2 linked regions of the Gloeothece verrucosa PCC 7822 genome follow. The protein of the gene in region 1 binds, or shares a complex with, the protein of each later gene. Links are inferred from orthologs where the notes say so. Each region holds a gene or a part of one and is shown on either strand. Other genes may lie near its edges. The genes, in order: mnmG and mnmE.

Region 1 (8,383 bases):
GAAAACGACATTTGACCAAATTCAGCTTGTACAGGAGGTTGAGCAATTTGAATACTTTCAGCTTGTTTGGCATGAACTGAGATCTGCCGTCGGGCGGTGGGTTTAGCGATACAATTGGATACGGCGGCTAGATCAATTTCATCAGCTATCTCGTAAAAGCGGCACAAAATTAAGGTTCCTTCCAGGATATTGGGTAATTCTGTTTTTGCTAATTTATAGGCGTTGGCTGTAGTCATATCATTTTTTAATCTTAATCTAACAAACCCGGGGGAGCAAAAACCATTGACTAATGTTGCCGCTCCACTTGTTCAACCGCCAGGAGTTGATTATTAGTAAACCACCCACACGGCTATGTTTGAAATTTTTCGTTCCCGCTTGAGAGAAGTTAATCTTAGCAAACAGATCTCTATTTTGCTCGGATTACTTTTTGTTGGAGCCATTCTTCTCAGTGGCTTCCTGATAGGAATAATCCTCAATCAAAGCGCACAACGTCAAGTAACAGCAGAAGCTTCAGCACTGTTAAAGACAATGAATGCTGTGAGTGCTTATACCGATAAAGAAATTACCCCAGAGTTATCTGCTCGCTTAAACAACGAATTTTTACCGCAAATCATTCCTTTTTTTGCCGCCTGGGAAGTTTTTGAAAAATTGCGCGACAATCCCCAATGGCAGAATTATTTTTATAAAGATGCTACCCTTAATCCTACCAATCTTCGGGATAGAGCCGATGATTTTGAAACCGATATTATTAAACAAATGAGCAACAATCGGCAAATTCAGCAATTGAGCGGCTTTCGCTCCCGTGAAGATGAGCAAATGTTCTATATTGCCCAGCCGATTGTTGTCTCGAGTGCGAGTTGTTTAGAGTGCCACAGCACCCCGGAAGTGGCTCCAAAAAGCATGATTGAGCGATATGGAAGCAGCAATGGTTTTAATTGGCAACTCAATAAAGTCATTGGGGCAAATATGATTTATGTACCTGCTAGTCAAGTATTTAACATTGCTCGCAGAAATTTGCTCATTTTCTTGGCCATTATGCTCACTATATTAGGGGTAACGCTTTTTGTAGTTAATTATTGGCTGACTCGTTCGGTGGTACGACCCCTTAAACGGATGACAAAAGTAGCTGAGGCTATTAGTTCAGGCAATTTAGACGCGGATTTTCAGCAAAAATCCCTCGATGAAGTGGGTTTGTTAGCTCAGGCTTTTACCCGCATCAAGGCCACTTTAGTTTTAGCAATGCAACGCTTAGAAAGATATGGTCAATGAGCTTTCTTAAGCTTAAAAAGATTGTCCTACCCCCAAACGGCGAACTGTACCATTGCGGGTAATCATGACTTGCTGATTTTCCACCGCTTTTAAGGTCCAGCCGCTTGTTCCTATGCTCTCACCTACTTGAATTCGTTGAGTTTGACCATCAATTGTAATCAAAGCCGAAGATTTATCACCCGCTTCTAACAAACCCACTAATAGATTTCCACCGCCATTACTCGAAGGAGAAGAAAGGGGTGGGGGAGTTTGTGGAACAAGACTAACGCCTGGGGTTAATACTGGAACTGTCGAGGGGGGTTTAACCGGTTGAATTGATGGGGGAGTGGGAACTGTTGGCGGTGGCGGTGGGGGAACAAGAGAGCGGCTAAGGCTACTAGAAGAGGGTTTAAGAGCGATTACGGGAGGGGAATTGATAGCGGCGCTAGGCTGTTGTATTGGTTGCATCTGGGGATAAACAGGAATGTAAATTTTTTCTACGATGCGAGGAGTTGTTGGGGTGGTAGAAGAAGGATTTAAAGGAAGCGGTGGAGAAGGAACTTTTATCGGTTGTGTACCCGAGTGGTTAGAGGTGGGTTGATGGATAGCTTTTTGTTGTTGCTGCTTGCGTTCGAGAATTTCTAAAGATTGTTGTAAATAGGCGATAAATCGAGCATCATCAGGGGAAAGAGTCGGGTTTGGGTTTGAGGGTTGAGCAGATGAGTTAGCGGTGCCGGCTAATTTCGGCTTGCCTTGACTGACTAACCCAAAAATCACCATCATTAAATAAGTACAAGCGATGACAAATAGGATTTTGTCGAAAGAAAGTTTTATATTTTTTTTTCCATTGAGATGAGAGGTCATAGCATTATCTTACTGAAGTTTTTTATCCCAGTTTTTGGCATAAATTCTAACAGATATTGCCATTAGGATCAGTTAAATTTCCTAAAGCTCAAAAATATGCTCTGACTTCTTCAACTGGCAAATTTAATGCTGTTGCTATTTGTTCGACTGTTAACCCCATCTCTTTTAACCGAGGAATTGCATCTCGCTGTGCTTGTTCAGCCTTTTGGCGAGCTTGTTCAGCTTCTTGGCGAGCTTGTTCAGCTTCTTGGCGAGCTTGTTCTATTTCTTGAGGGCTTAAAAGTTTCTTTTGGGTTTGAGGGTCATAAAAACGTAATTCGCCCTCATACAACCGTAAGTCTAACCCCAACACTTGAGAATGTATTGATAAAACTCCATCTGCTAACCTTGTAGTTGCTAGAGGTTGATAGCGACCTTCCTCTAAAGTTTGTCCTTTTAATTGAGATTTCAAATAATCCCCGGTGGGGTCATACTGAAAATACTCTTGAACGCCCAATTGGGCATATTTAATCGGCTTATCATATTCATCATTTTCCTGAGTAGTCTTTGAGGTTATTTCTAAAATAAACTGAGGAAGTTGGCTATTTTCTTCCCAAGCTTTATAACTCATTCTTTTTTTCTTTTCTACCCCAAAGACCACAAATACATCCGGGGCAATCACCGCACTTGGACTGCCTTTTTTATAATAGATAAATAGGTTTCCTGAGACATAAACATCGGTTTGATTTTGAAAATAATTACTTAATGCTTCCACTCCATAAATCAAATAATCTCTAGTCGCATCACTTTCTGCCATTGGTTTACCATCACTATCTGGATAGACAATTTCGGTTTCTAATTCATTAGAACTAACTGCCATAATCTCAACCCTTTTTTACTTAAATAGATTGATAACGGAAACGAGTTTCTAAATAGACCAGCAGGGCATTAATATCTGCCGGATTAACCCCACCGATCCGTGATGCTTGTCCAATGGTTAGCGGCTTAACTTTGGTTAATTTTTCTCTAGCTTCCATTGACAAAGTGTCAATTTTCATATAGTCAAGCTCGGCCGGCAATGAGCGATTACTATGACGAGAAACTTGCTCGATTTGATTTTGCTGCCGCTTAATATAACCCGAGTATTTAATATCAATTTCTGCCCCTTCTTTTTCAGCCGTCGTTAAATCCAGATTCCCCAGTCCATAAGTTTCTAAATCCGCGTAATGGAAGCCCGGACGACGTAATAAATCGGCTAGGGTAACCGAACCTTTGATCTTTTGTTCAGTCTTAGCCGCTATGGCTTTTCCTAACTCATCATTTTCTTTAATTCTGCTTTCATAAAGACGTTCTTTTTCGGCGATAATATTAGCCTGTTTCCGTTGAAACAAGTCCCAACGGCGGTCATCAATCAGACCAATTTCTCGCCCCAAAGGAGTCATCCGTTGGTCAGCATTATCAGAACGCAAAATCAGGCGATACTCTGACCGACTGGTGAGCATTCGATAGGGTTCTCTGAGGTCTTTTGTACATAAATCATCAACCAAAGTTCCGATGTAGCTTTCTTCTCGGGGAAACACCACGAAGGGTAGGCCTTTAACCAATTGCGCCGCATTAATTCCGGCGACAATTCCCTGTGCGGCGGCTTCTTCATAGCCGGTGGTACCGTTAATTTGTCCGGCACAAAATAATCCTTCTATTTTTTTGGTCATTAAGGTGGGATAACATTGGGTTGCCGGTATATAGTCATACTCCACCGCATAAGCCGGGCGCAGCATCACGCAGTTTTCTAATCCGGGCAGGGTATGCAGCATGGCTAATTGAATATTTTCCGGTAATCCCGTCGAAAATCCTTGGATATAGAGTTCAGGAATTTCTCTTCCTTCGGGTTCAATAAAGATTTGATGGCTTTCTTTATCGGCAAAGCGAACGATTTTATCTTCGATGGAGGGACAATAACGAGGCCCTTTAGAATCAATGAACCCGCCATAAATGGGAGATAAATGTAAGTTATCTCGAATCAGTTGATGAGTTTTGGCGGTGGTACGAGTGAGATAACAATTCATTTGTTCTCGTTCTACCCAAGCTTGCGGATCAAAGCTAAACCAACAAACTTTGTCATCTGGCGGCTGAGGTTCTAATTTAGAATAATCCACTGAACGTTTATCAACCCTGGCCGGGGTACCGGTTTTGAGGCGTCCGGTTTCAAATCCTAATTGATTGAGGGTATCGGTTAACCCAACGGCGGCGAATTCTCCGGCCCTCCCGGCGGCCATGGATTTACCTCCTATCCAAATGCGACCCCCTAAAAAGGTTCCTGTGGTTAAGATAACCGCTTTGGCGGCAAAGCAAGTACCGAAATAGGTTTGAACTCCTATCACCTCATCATTTTTCCCCAGTACCAAATCGGTGGCCATGGCTTCGCGGATGAACAAATTTTCTTGATTTTCGACAATTTGTTTCATAACGGCGGCGTATTCCCGCTTATCGGTTTGTGCCCTTAATGCCCAAACGGCCGGACCTCTCGAAGCGTTGAGTATCCGTTTTTGTAGATAGGTTCGGTCTGCCATTTTCCCGATTTCCCCGCCTAAAGCATCTACTTCATGGGTTAATTGAGATTTGGCAGGACCGCCCACAGCCGGGTTACAGGGTTGCCAAGCGATTTTATCCAGATTTAAGGTGAGCATCAGGGTGCGGCATCCTAAACGCGCAGTAGCCAAGGCGGCTTCACATCCAGAATGTCCGGCACCAACAACGATGACATCGAATGAGTCTTGGAATTCAACAGGGGATGTGATGGTCATGGGTCAGCAATTTTATTATTCAAAATTTGCCCATTCACTCAGGAAAAAACCTAGAAATAATTAGGCTTCTGGGTGAGGGGGTCAGTAGTTGGAGCAATGAGTTCATGTTTTATTCTAGCTTGACTTCTCCCCGCTCTAAAGAGACGGGGATTCTAAAGCTGATGCTTCGCAACGCGACGGGGCGTATAAAGTGGCGAGGCAACCTCGCCACACAGCCCCTTATAAATCGACGTGGCTCCACGTCTTCTTAGCTGACCAGAATTTTAACTTCTGGGGACGATTAAACTAAGCCGATGAGTCGCCTCATCGACTCGTCTTCAAAACCGTGCTTGAGACTTTCACCCCACACGGCTCCTCAATTAATTGGTCTTTGTCATTAGAACTGCGTCACCAACATATCATCTACCCATTTGTATTTGAGGATATTTGATTGTGATTTAGGCTTGACACTATTACAGTCAGATTTGTTGCCGAGACTTCCATCAAGGGTAGTCTTTTTATCGTGACAATGACGATGGAGTAGTTGTTTGTTTTCCTCATTATTCTTGCCTCCTAGGGATTTGGGAATAATGTGGTCAATCTCGAATTTGTCTCCATCTTTAAAGAACAATCCGCAGTGGTTACATTTCCCGTCTTGCTTTTTAAGTAGTTTTGCGTACTTGTCGGGTAATAGGGGATGTTCACCTTTTCTCGTACTCCAGTAGATTAAGTCTCCATTGTATGGGCTGGCTACTCCTTTCACCTTTTTGTATTTTTTGTGGTGAATTTCAGAATGTTTTAGGAGTTGGAATTCTGGTTCTCCGTTTTCTATTGTACAGAAGTTCCATTTTCCGAATTTCTTTTTATGCCAATACTTTTCTATTATTTCTTTGACCCCTTGTTTTGGATGCCTTCCTTTCGCCCAACTTTTAAGTTTTAAGAATAACAGGTGGTCTAGTAAGGATTTTTCTTTACTACTTACTACTGTGCTGTAGTAATTTGACCATCCTCTTATGATTGGCTCCAGATGGGATATTAGGGCAGCTTGTGGTGCTGCTTTGTGGGCATCTACGATGTCTCGAAGCTTCTCATAGTGTTTTAGGACTTTTTCTTTTTGTGGTTTGATTCTTAAGGTGAATCCTAGGTGTTTCCCATAGGAGTTTTTCATATCCTTATGAACCCCGCATTTATATTGTCTTACATTAAACCCTAGGAAGTTGAACCCGACGTTTCCTTGATACTTATCCAAGGTATTCGTGATTCTTGTTTTTTCGGGTTTTAATGTGAGTCCTAGTTCACTTAACCATGTTTCAATTATCTCTTTGCCCTTTTCCACTACGGCTAGGCTTTCGTGGATTAGAACAAAATCATCTGCGTATCGGATTAGAGCGATAGAGCCTTTCCTGTCCCTTTTATTTTTTGCGGAGAACTCTTTTTTAAATTCGCCTGGATTTTCTGCAAATGAAATGATAATTTCTTCCATTCCGTGAAGGGCGATATTGGCTAGTAAGGGACTCACCACACCTCCTTGTGGTGTGCCTTCATCAGTTGGGAAGAGTTTTCTTCCATCCATTACTCCCGCTTTTAACCAAGCTCTGATTTGTCTTCGCATGGTAGGGAAGGTGTTTAATTTTTTAAGGAGTTTTTCATGGTTAATTTTATCGAAGCATTTCGTTATATCCGCGTCTAGCACGTATTTGGCTTTAGCGATAAGTTGTTGAAATATTGCTCCGATAGCATCGTGACAGCTACGTCCTGGTCTAAAACCATAAGAATTAGGTTCAAAATACGATTCCCATTCAGGTTCTAAAGCTAACTTTACTAGAGCCTGTAATGCCCTATCTGACATACAAGGAATACCTAAAGGTCGCTTTTCGTCTCTTCCTGGTTTTGGTATCCAAACCCTTCTTGTAGGTTTAGCTTTATTGGTTAATTTCAGTTGGCTTACAAGTTTTAGGCGTTTTGACGGGGAAAGGGATTTTACTCCATCTATTCCTGCTGTCTTTTTGCCTTGATTATCTTGCGTTACCTTTCTTACCGCTAACGCTTTTGCTGACCAAGAGCGTAGAAGGGTCTTTTGGAGTTTTCGGACTGTTCTAACGTCACCACGACTAGCAGCTTGGAAAATGCGCTTTTGAAGCTTAAAGACTCGTTTCTCCAGTTTCTTCCACGAAATATCGTTCCATTGGTTTTCTGAAGGCTTGCATCCCACAGTATTCAATTTTGAATCTGTTTTAGGCATATAGACTCCTACTTGTACCTTTTCCATCCAATTAATCGTAGGTCTGTCAGCATATCATTACCATTACAGTAAGGCGTTGAAGGCTAATCCCTCAAACCTAGACCTTTAAGGGGTCTTGGTTGATTTCTAGCCAACGAATCGCACAGTCAAAACGCCCCTATTCACTCGACTCAAATCTAAATTGAGCGTCGTGGCTACTTTTCGGATAATGTTCCCTGCACCGTTACAATCAGCATTAATATACCAATTATTAGCAGTGCGGAATAATCCTCTTTTTGTTCTTCTGCCTGATGATTTCCATCCTTCGGGTTTCTCACCAAAAACGGGAATAATATCATCATCTAAAAAGCTTGCTTTACTGGTGTAACTCTCTTCAGTCTCAATGAATTTAATGCCATATAGTTCAGACAGTTGAGCAATTCTATTTTTGAGTCTAGCAGTAGGAATTGAGACAAAAGATTGATTATTTTTCTTTCCTAGATTTACTTCTTTTTTAACTTCTTGGTTCCAACCAAAAACGATAGTACCAATATTATTATCTAAGCAGTGATTGACTATAAGTCTCGCCGTTTTGTTGACAGCATCCCTCATCTGTCTATTTCGCTTCTCCGTTATTCTAGCTAAGTTATTAGACCAAAATCCTTGAGGTTTTCCTTCTTTGAGGGTTGATGCTTGCTTGTTGTACCAACGGTTAACGGATTTTAGATGTTTCCCGTCAATAATAAAAGATGTGCCCACATTAGAAACGCAAGTTAACCAATTATTTAATCCTGGGTCTATGCCGAGTACATTGTCTTGATTTAAACCTTTATCTCGTGTTTCTAATTGATAAACAAACTCAGCATAGAAACATAGATTTCTAGGGATAATCCTAACTTCCTTAATATCTTCAAAGAGTAAATTAGACGGCATTGGGAGAGAAAAGCTATCTAATTTAAACCATGCCTTAACCTGCTTTCCTAATGAGAATTTAATCTCATTGTCCACCAATTTAAGCCACTGTTTGGGATAGGCAACTTGATATAAACCCGCTTTTCTGTAATTAGGAAATTTAGGCTTATTGACTAACTCGCCCTTTCTCCACATAGCCAAGAGTTTGCGATAAGAAGTCATCCCTTCATAAACACTTCTAAGTGTCTGTTGAGCCACACAGGAGCGTAAAGCTTTAAAGTGTAGATTTGATTTTAATTCTTTATCTAGAGTGTACTTACCAATATATTGATGGGTCTTAAAATATATTTGCCTTGCGTAATAAAGCCCACAATTA
Region 2 (8,430 bases), 1.7 Mb from region 1 along the record:
TGGAAAACAGCGAGAATGTCTCGCCCCAACAACTGTTCTCACTCGCTTATAAACTTCTGGTTGATTTACTGTTTTATAGCGGTTTTAACGGCTATCGTCGCCTTTGGTTAGCCCTGTTAAATCAACGTTTTATGGGAGTCATGACTCATTAGTCTTGTCCTTTTCTGCTGCCGGTTTTCCCTTTCAGTTGTGAAAAATTAAAAAGATGTTATTCTCTAATTCCCTGATCCGACGCTACACACCCCCGACTTGTACCCTAGAAATTTGGGGTAGACGTTCTTGGCTATCTTTGTGGAAAACTCATAATCCCATTATTGATTTTAAGTTTAAACTCCTGTTCGATGACCCTAAAATCCTTGATGAGCAACAAGTCATTTTAGAAGGAGATCGCGGTGAACTTCAACTTCTGTGTGATCGAGTCAGCAGTTATGTACAAAATTTGCTGACCTCCTCCCCAAGCAATTTATCCTTAATTTCAGCAAAAGCGGTCATTCCCTATTATGTAGGAAATTCAACCTTAAATGTTGAGCCTCAAGAAGCCCTAGTCAACGGCACACCCGAAAAGAGTCTTCCAACAGAGTTAAAAGTAATTGACTCAAAAAGCGTGGAGGGTAGCAATCATTCGGCTTTATCCTTAACGATACTGCCTTCATTAACCCCCAAAGGCTTACTCACTCATGAACTCGACTGTAGCCTACTGATCACGAATCAGAACAAAAGCGAAGTTCTCTTGAGTATCTCTCAATTATTCGATTTAGCCAATGCTTTAGAAGAATATAGTCTAGAGGCAGAAAGTTCTCCCAATTTAGAAAAGGTCAAACCGACTAAAAAAATTGTTATTTGGGCCATAACCGCGCTAGTAGCCCTCGTAGCAGTGGGTATTCCAACGGTAGGAATCAAATGGTATCGTTCCCTATCCCAAGAAACGGCTCTTGATGAGCCTTCCCCCTCATCGGGTCAATCTACCATTAAAGATATTTTACCTCCTGTTCCTTTACCCCCTTCTAATACCTCTGTTCCCTCCCCCATCTTAGCCCCATCTTTAGCACAACAAAAAAAATTACCCCCACCCCCCGGAGTCGGACAAGCTACCCCACCGTCTCGTAACCCCTCTATTGCTTTAGTCACCCCTCCAAAAAATGTTCTGCCTCCGACACCGGTAGTCCCCTCTGCCCCCCAGAGAAACACCATCGTTTTAACCCCTAATCTTCCTGCCACTCCTTCTTCTTCTAGTGCCGCTAGTGGGGCACAAGTGCGCGATCCCAGTGCGGAACTCGTTCGGTCCCCCAGTCTATCGACTTTACCCACTCCCCCAAGACCTAACTCCATCCCCACCCTATCTAATACTCCCACTCAAAGTGCTAATACGGCTTACTCGATGCCCTATAGCACGGCCGTTCCCACGCTGCCGAAATTACCCAATCTACCCTCACAAACCGCGACCCTACCTTCTCAACAATCTCAGTCTCAGTTGGCGGCTAATTTGCCTCACAATCAAAACAACGCCGCTTTATTGGATACTATTCCTCAAGTGACAGAGGTTAGAGAATATTTTCAACAGCGATGGCAACCTCCAGCAAATTTAAAACATACCTTGGAATATCGTTTAGTTTTAAATTCAGATGGCTCTATCGGGCGTATTATTCCGCTAGGTAGAACGGCGAATATTTATCTAGATCGTACCTATATGCCCTTATTGAATGAACCCTTTGTCTCTCCTCCTCCTGAGAGCGTAAAAAACCCCCAAATCCGTCTCGTTTTAAGTCCTGATAAAACGGTGAAAACCTTTTTAGAAGATAATCAGGAGCCGCTAGAGGCGCAAAACCCTTCCCCTGTACAATAGTCATGAATCATTCCTCAGCTATCACGCTTAACGGTTAACTCTTGTTCATGCTACTTTGTACTAGCCTTGAGAATGTTTACCCAAAGCCTTAAACTAGAGGTCTGCATTATGTATTGAAGTTGACATTTAGGGTTAGATTGTGCGAAAAATTATTATTGCCGGTAACTGGAAAATGTACAAGACTCAAGCAGAAGCTTTAGAGTTTGTGCAAACATTTAAATCCAAAGTAGACAATACAAACGAATCTAGAGAAATTGTCCTCTGTGCCCCGTTTACAACTTTAGGAGCCATGTCTAAAAATTTACATGGGAGCCGCATTAGGTTAGGGGCACAAAATATCCACTGGGAAGATGCCGGTGCTTATACAGGTGAAATTGCAGGACCTATGCTTACCGAAATCGGGGTTAATTACGTGATTATTGGTCACAGCGAACGCCGCCAGTATTTCGGAGAAACCGATGAAACTGTCAATTTACGACTCCTTGCCGCTCAAAAACATGGCTTGATTCCTATTCTGTGCGTCGGGGAATCTAAATCACAACGAGATGCCGGTGAAACCGAAAAGATTATCATTAATCAATTAAAACGAGATTTGGTAGATGTAGATCAAAATAATCTCGTGATTGCTTATGAACCTATCTGGGCCATTGGAACCGGTGACACTTGTGAATCCACTGAAGCTAACCGAGTGATTGGTTTAATTCGAGAGCAGTTGACCAATAAAAATGTTCCGATTCAGTATGGCGGCTCCGTTAAACCCAATAATATTGATGAAATTATGAAACAATCGGAAATAGATGGGGCTTTAGTCGGGGGAGCTAGTTTAGATCCGGCAGATTTTGCTAGTATTGTTAATTATCAATAGTTAATGGTCATTATCATTCGCTGAATCTTCTCCTATACCCCACGCCGTATCCTTACTTAAAAACCGACCAGGAATCGACGTGAGACAGTACCCCAGTGGCGAATTATTTCGCCACCCACCCCTCATGAATTGTGGCAGGCACAACAACAGTAACAGTGTAAAAAGATCTGTCTAAATTTAATCATAAATGTCTATCATTCCCGGAGAAACCATTGCCGCTATCGCTACTGCTATTGTCCCCCAACAGGGCAGTATTGGGATTGTACGCTTATCGGGGACTCTTGCCTTAGCCATTGCCCGTACTGTATTTTATGCTCCCGGCAAACAAGCTTGGGAAACTCACCGCATTCTTTACGGCTATATCCGCCATCCTCAAAGCGGACAACTGATAGACGAAGCGTTATTATTATTGATGCTTGCTCCCCGTTCCTATACTAAAGAAGATGTGATCGAATTTCACTGTCATGGGGGCATTATTCCCGTTCAACAAGTTCTACAATTATGTTTAGAAAATGGGGCAAGATTGGCTCAACCAGGCGAATTTACCCTGCGGGCTTTTCTCAATGGACGACTTGATTTAACTCAAGCGGAAAGTGTTGCAGAATTAGTTAATTCTCAGTCTGTACAAGCTTCTCAAATTGCCCTAGCTGGGTTACAAGGAAAACTCGCTCATCCTATCCGTCAACTGCGTTCGAATTGTTTAGATATTTTGGCTGAGGTAGAAGCGAGGATCGATTTTGAGGAAGATTTACCGCCTTTAAATGAAGATGAAATTAAACAACATCTAGCGGCTGTATTAATTGAAGTTAACCAGATTTTAGCTACTGCTGATCGAGGAGAATTACTCCGTAGCGGCTTAAAAGTGGCGATTGTTGGTCGTCCTAATGTGGGAAAATCAAGTTTATTAAATGCTTGGAGTCGCAGTGATCGCGCTATTGTTACCGATTTGCCTGGAACTACTCGCGATGTAGTTGAATCTCAATTGGTAGTCGGAGGAATTCCTATTCAAGTTTTAGATACAGCAGGTATACGCGAAACAGATGACCGGGTAGAAAAAATTGGGGTTGAGCGATCGCGTCATGCGGCTGAAGCGGCTGATTTAATTTTACTCACTATTGATGCTCAAACGGGATGGACTCCTGAAGATGAACAAATTTATCAACAAGTTAAACATCGTCCTCTCATTTTAGTCATTAATAAAACTGATCTTCAAGAAGCTAAATCTGTTAATTATCCCTCAGATATTACTTCTGTTGTTGAGACGGTAGCGGCTAAAAATGAGGGAATTGATCAATTAGAGAAAATTATTCTCAACAGTGTTCAAAGTGGTCATCTAACAGTGACTAATTTGGAAATTGCTATTAATCAACGACAAGCGGCAGCACTCACCCAGGCTTCACTTTCCTTGCAGCAAGTACAAGAGACGATCAACAATCAATTGCCCCTAGACTTTTGGACAATTGATTTACGCAGCGCTATCCAAGCTTTAGGCGAAATTACAGGAGAAGAAGTGACAGAATCGGTATTAGATCGCATTTTTAGCCGCTTTTGTCTCGGAAAATAGAAATTTATCGATTGAGTAATTGTACTTAAAAAACTCGCGTTTAGTTTCAGATTATCTTCATCAAATCTTTAATAAAAAAAATTGATTTTCAGAAATTATACGCTTGTGTTTAAGACCAAACTCGAGTAAGAGTTCAGAACCACTTTATCAAATCTTTAATAAAAAAAATTGAATTTCAGAAATTATACGCTTGTGCTTAAGACCAAACTCGAGTAAAGTCTTATAATCACTTAATTAAATTTTTACTATGAAAAACTAAGTTACGAAATTATACGGTTGTGTTTAAAGCTAAACTACAGTGAAAATAACAATAGACTGACTATAGATAACTCACCTAAATTAACTTAATAATTTAGCTAACTTGACATTTGAATTAATCAGATGTTTATTAAATAGTCATTTATTTATTAAATTATCCGCTTATATTGAAGCGTCTATTTTTTCTAGCTTAAAAAAAGATTCAAAACGGTATTAATAATTTCTTGGTAATAAGAAGTTTTGTATAAATAATACATAAGCCATGAAAGATAAAACATTACAACCTTTAGTATGGTTAGGTAATATATTTATTATTTCTCTGCTTTTATATATGGTTAAAAGTAGCTTAAGAATTGACATAAATCCTAATTGTCATGCGGAGGAATGGATTTTTGGCAGTTGTAAATCTCAAGCAGTAGAAAATGAAAATCGAATAAATTTGGTTGAAGATTCTCACCAATAAAGATAATCCACCAGAAAACGGCTTAAATTGCTGAGAAAATCGATAAAATAACGATGAGTGATTGATCTGTAACTGTTCACCCATCGTTTTTTAGCCTAATTTTTAGGAGCAACACGACGAATTTCTGAATAAAAAGCCGTTTGGCTAAAACCATTGGCACCTTTAATCAGACTATTGCGTAACCGTAAATTAGGAGTAGCAAACCAGACTCGTTCCTCAAAATAGGTATCGGCCTCTTCTACAATTAAGGTCAAGGCTTGATCATTACCTAAACTATAACGACCTAAGAAAGATTGAGATTTGCCTTTCTGTAACAGCTTACCTGTGAGAGGATGATCTCTATCAGGAATCCAAACAACCACTGTAGAGCCACTTTGCTTAGGTTTACCCCAGTCTACAGAATTATCCCAACTGGTTTTTAAGCCGCCTAGGGTTGAACTGGGGTCAATTTGGTAGTGTTCACACAGTTTAAGCACTTCTGGGTGATCTACAGATAAACTTTCTATGGTAATTTCCGACTTGCTATTTTCAATTTTCTTTTTTTCTAATTGATAGCTCGTGCGTAAAGCAAACCATTTATCAACCCATAAATCTAAAAACTCTTTAATCTCCATGAATTTTCCAACAATCCTTTGCCGTTAGTCTGACTCTGCCCGAATTATTTGTTTCCTTTCTTCAATTGTACGCCATGATCTAACTTGGTTAAGCCGAAGCTTCAAGACGTTGAAGAGATAGAGTCGCGGCTTGACTCACTTGAGGATGAGCATCTTTTGAAAGAAATTTGAGTGCTGAAATACTTTTTTGAGTTTTCAGATTCCCCAATGCTTCAGCTAACCGTTGTCTAATTAACCAGTCTGGGGAGTCGACAAAATTAAGGATTTTATCGACAGCATCAGTCGCTCTAATTTCTCCTAAAGCCGCGATCGCCGCTTGTTGAATTACCGCTTCTTGAGTGTTTAAAGCTTCCAACAGGACTTCTTTAGCACGAATATCCTGTAAATTTCCCAAAGACACAGCCGCACTAAAGCGTACTAACCATTCTGTATCTTCATAAAATGCCCGTACTAGCGGCTCAAAAGCTCTAGCATCCGCTAAATAACCTAATGCTCCGGCTGCATCCGCGCGAATTCCATAATCTGGATCGGTTTCTAGCAGTTTGACTAAAATCGGGTAACATTCCTCTGTCTGTTTCACGCCCAAGGCAAAAACTGCCATTGAACGCACCGGCAGCATCTCATCGTCTAAAACTTTTTTAATGAGGGGTACAGCATCCTCTGCCGGCACTTCCCGCAAAGAAGCTAGGGCTAATAGGCGATCACGCGAGTTAGGACTTTCTAGTTGAGTAGCAATTTGTTCTAAACTTAGCTGGCTCATAAATTTAAGTGCGTTTCTTAATATTTTAAAGCAAAAAATTGATTACCCAACTCCAACCTCTAGTAACATCGGAGAAAAAATCATCGCGCTTTAGATAGAGTATGATGAAAATAATCAGTTATAGCCCATTGTAAACAAAACTACTTATCAACTTATGCTATCGTTTACTAAAAATGAAAATACTACTATTGACCCAGATTGGAGTCGTGAAAAAATTTACAAATGGTGGTCTCCAGGCCGTCAACTGCTTAAGTCAATTCGCCAATATCAAAAGTGGAAAACTAAGGGCGGTGTATTGGGCAATTTAATCTCAAAATATTATGTCTTAACCCATCGTTTTTGGAGTGTTGTTAGTGGAGCAGATATTCCTCTTAATTGTCAGTTAGGAGGTGGGCTACTGCTTCTTCACCCTCAAGGGATTGTTATTCATCCAGAAGCTGTGATTGGTGTAAACTGTGCAATATTCCAGCAAGTGACTATTGTCAAAAGCGTGAAAATTGGTCATGGCGTACTAATAGGCGCTGGAGCTAAAATTTTGTCGAACGCCACTATTGGTGATTATGCTAAAGTGGGTGCTAATGCTGTTGTCTTAAACAATTCTTACATCCCACCAAAAGCCACTGCCGTTGGTATACCGGCCAGAATTATCCTCCCCTCTGACCAATCCTTTCTAGACTCGCAGTAACAATAATTTGCTCAAACCTATAGCAATACTATTTGATGTATAAATAATGACGGGAGCGTGAAAACCCACTCACTTTAGTAATGGGATGAAACGCGACCCGGCAGTTAAAACTACCGTCAATATTAAGTCGTATCATATTGAAAATTAGCTTTAATGATAATGGAATACTTCGGAAGTATTAGAAAGAATGTTTAGGGAAAAGTTTCTTAAAATGATTCTGCCTATAGATGGAAGAAGTAGTTAAGATGAATTAAGTATTGTTAAATTAATAGACAAAACCCTCTTATATGTTGTTTTCATTCCCTATTTCAGTCCGAGTAATATGGCATTAGTGTTGAGTAATAATTTTTTGAATAAGAAAGTATTCATAGATCCATCCGCTGCCTCTCAATTTTTTAACTATATTGAAGCAGAACAACAATTTATCAAACTTTTAGAAACCGAAAATTTAGACCAACTGGTATATGAAAAACCCGAACTGGTCAGCGAACTTGAAGCCGCGATTACTAATGCTTTAACCACTGCTTATAACAACCCTCTTGAGGCAGATAATACAGCCGCAGCACATCTATTTTTACAACGAATTCTCTACCGAATTAATCGCCTTAACCTATTTTGGTACGATGATTTACAGCACTATAAAAATGAGCGTTCGTTTTATTTACAGTGGGTGCGTAACCGTATTGAGGAAGTATGGCAAGGCTGGGAATTGTCACATTTAGATGTGGTTCAATTGCAACAAACTGATGTAAAGCAAGCATTGATAGAACGGGGTGAGGCAGATTTAAACCCGCCTATAAGCGAGAATAAACGCTATTTACATGAAGAAATTTCTCTAGAAGGTTATCGACATTTGTTAATTATTGCTTCCCTTGATGGGTTAGTGGAAGCAAGTCGTCTATCTAGAATTCTTGGCGGTGCTTCTAATGAAGTGCAGGCAACTTTAATTCGGGTATTGTTAGAAGAATACGGTAATGGTCGTCTAAAGCGGAAACATTCTACTTTTTTTGCCCAAATGATGGCAGAATTGGGCTTAAATACTCAGCCAGAAGCCTATTTACATTCTGTTCCTTGGGAAGTTTTGGCTTGTATTAATCACAATTTCTTGCTAACTGAATGCAAGCGGCATTTCTTACGCTACAACGGTGGACTGACTTATTTTGAAATTGCTGGCCCTTCTATTTATCAAGATTATATGATGGCTGCCGAGCGGCTACAACTGTCCGACACGGCGATGGGTTATTGGGAATTGCACATCCGAGAAGATGAACGTCATGGTCAATGGATGTTGCAGGAAGTGGCTTTACCTCTAGTGGAAAAATATCCCGAGAATGCTTGGGAGTTGCTACTCGGTTACGACCAAGAAAAATTGATGGGT

Evidence for each region.
Region 2: the proteins of mnmG (region 1) and mnmE are in contact, whole or in part, in a solved structure (PDB 9HIP), measured with the Escherichia coli proteins. The link is inferred for Gloeothece verrucosa PCC 7822 from one-to-one orthologs.

Annotation. Positions count from the first base shown.
Region 1 is NC_014501.1:3,524,409-3,532,791, forward strand. Bases 2,444-5,319 are described here. They hold mnmG (tRNA uridine-5-carboxymethylaminomethyl(34) synthesis enzyme MnmG), read right to left. Parts: upstream 4,896-5,319; coding sequence 2,991-4,895; downstream 2,444-2,990. Other genes in these bases: CYAN7822_RS15495 (Uma2 family endonuclease), read right to left, coding at 2,444-2,971; ltrA (group II intron reverse transcriptase/maturase), read right to left, coding at 5,272-5,319. Outside these bases: CYAN7822_RS15480 (RMD1 family protein), read right to left, coding at 1-236; CYAN7822_RS15485 (c-type heme family protein), read left to right, coding at 352-1,269; CYAN7822_RS15490 (hypothetical protein), read right to left, coding at 1,282-2,112; more of CYAN7822_RS15495, read right to left, coding at 2,201-2,443; more of ltrA, read right to left, coding at 5,320-7,116; CYAN7822_RS15510 (RNA-guided endonuclease InsQ/TnpB family protein), read right to left, coding at 7,243-8,383. UniProt on the Escherichia coli protein: NAD-binding protein involved in the addition of a carboxymethylaminomethyl (cmnm) group at the wobble position (U34) of certain tRNAs, forming tRNA-cmnm(5)s(2)U34.
Region 2 is NC_014501.1:1,840,742-1,849,171, forward strand. The notes cover bases 2,161-5,083. They hold mnmE (tRNA uridine-5-carboxymethylaminomethyl(34) synthesis GTPase MnmE), read left to right. Parts: upstream 2,161-2,895; coding sequence 2,896-4,272; downstream 4,273-5,083. Other genes in these bases: tpiA (triose-phosphate isomerase), read left to right, coding at 2,161-2,708; CYAN7822_RS08225 (hypothetical protein), read left to right, coding at 4,793-4,993. Also shown: CYAN7822_RS08205 (DUF3038 domain-containing protein), read left to right, coding at 1-152; CYAN7822_RS08210 (DUF4335 domain-containing protein), read left to right, coding at 206-1,843; more of tpiA, read left to right, coding at 1,983-2,160; CYAN7822_RS08230 (phycobiliprotein lyase), read right to left, coding at 5,089-5,607; CYAN7822_RS08235 (HEAT repeat domain-containing protein), read right to left, coding at 5,696-6,367; CYAN7822_RS08240 (serine O-acetyltransferase), read left to right, coding at 6,522-7,052; CYAN7822_RS08245 (iron-containing redox enzyme family protein), read left to right, coding at 7,375-8,430. UniProt on the Escherichia coli protein: Exhibits a very high intrinsic GTPase hydrolysis rate. Involved in the addition of a carboxymethylaminomethyl (cmnm) group at the wobble position (U34) of certain tRNAs, forming tRNA-cmnm(5)s(2)U34.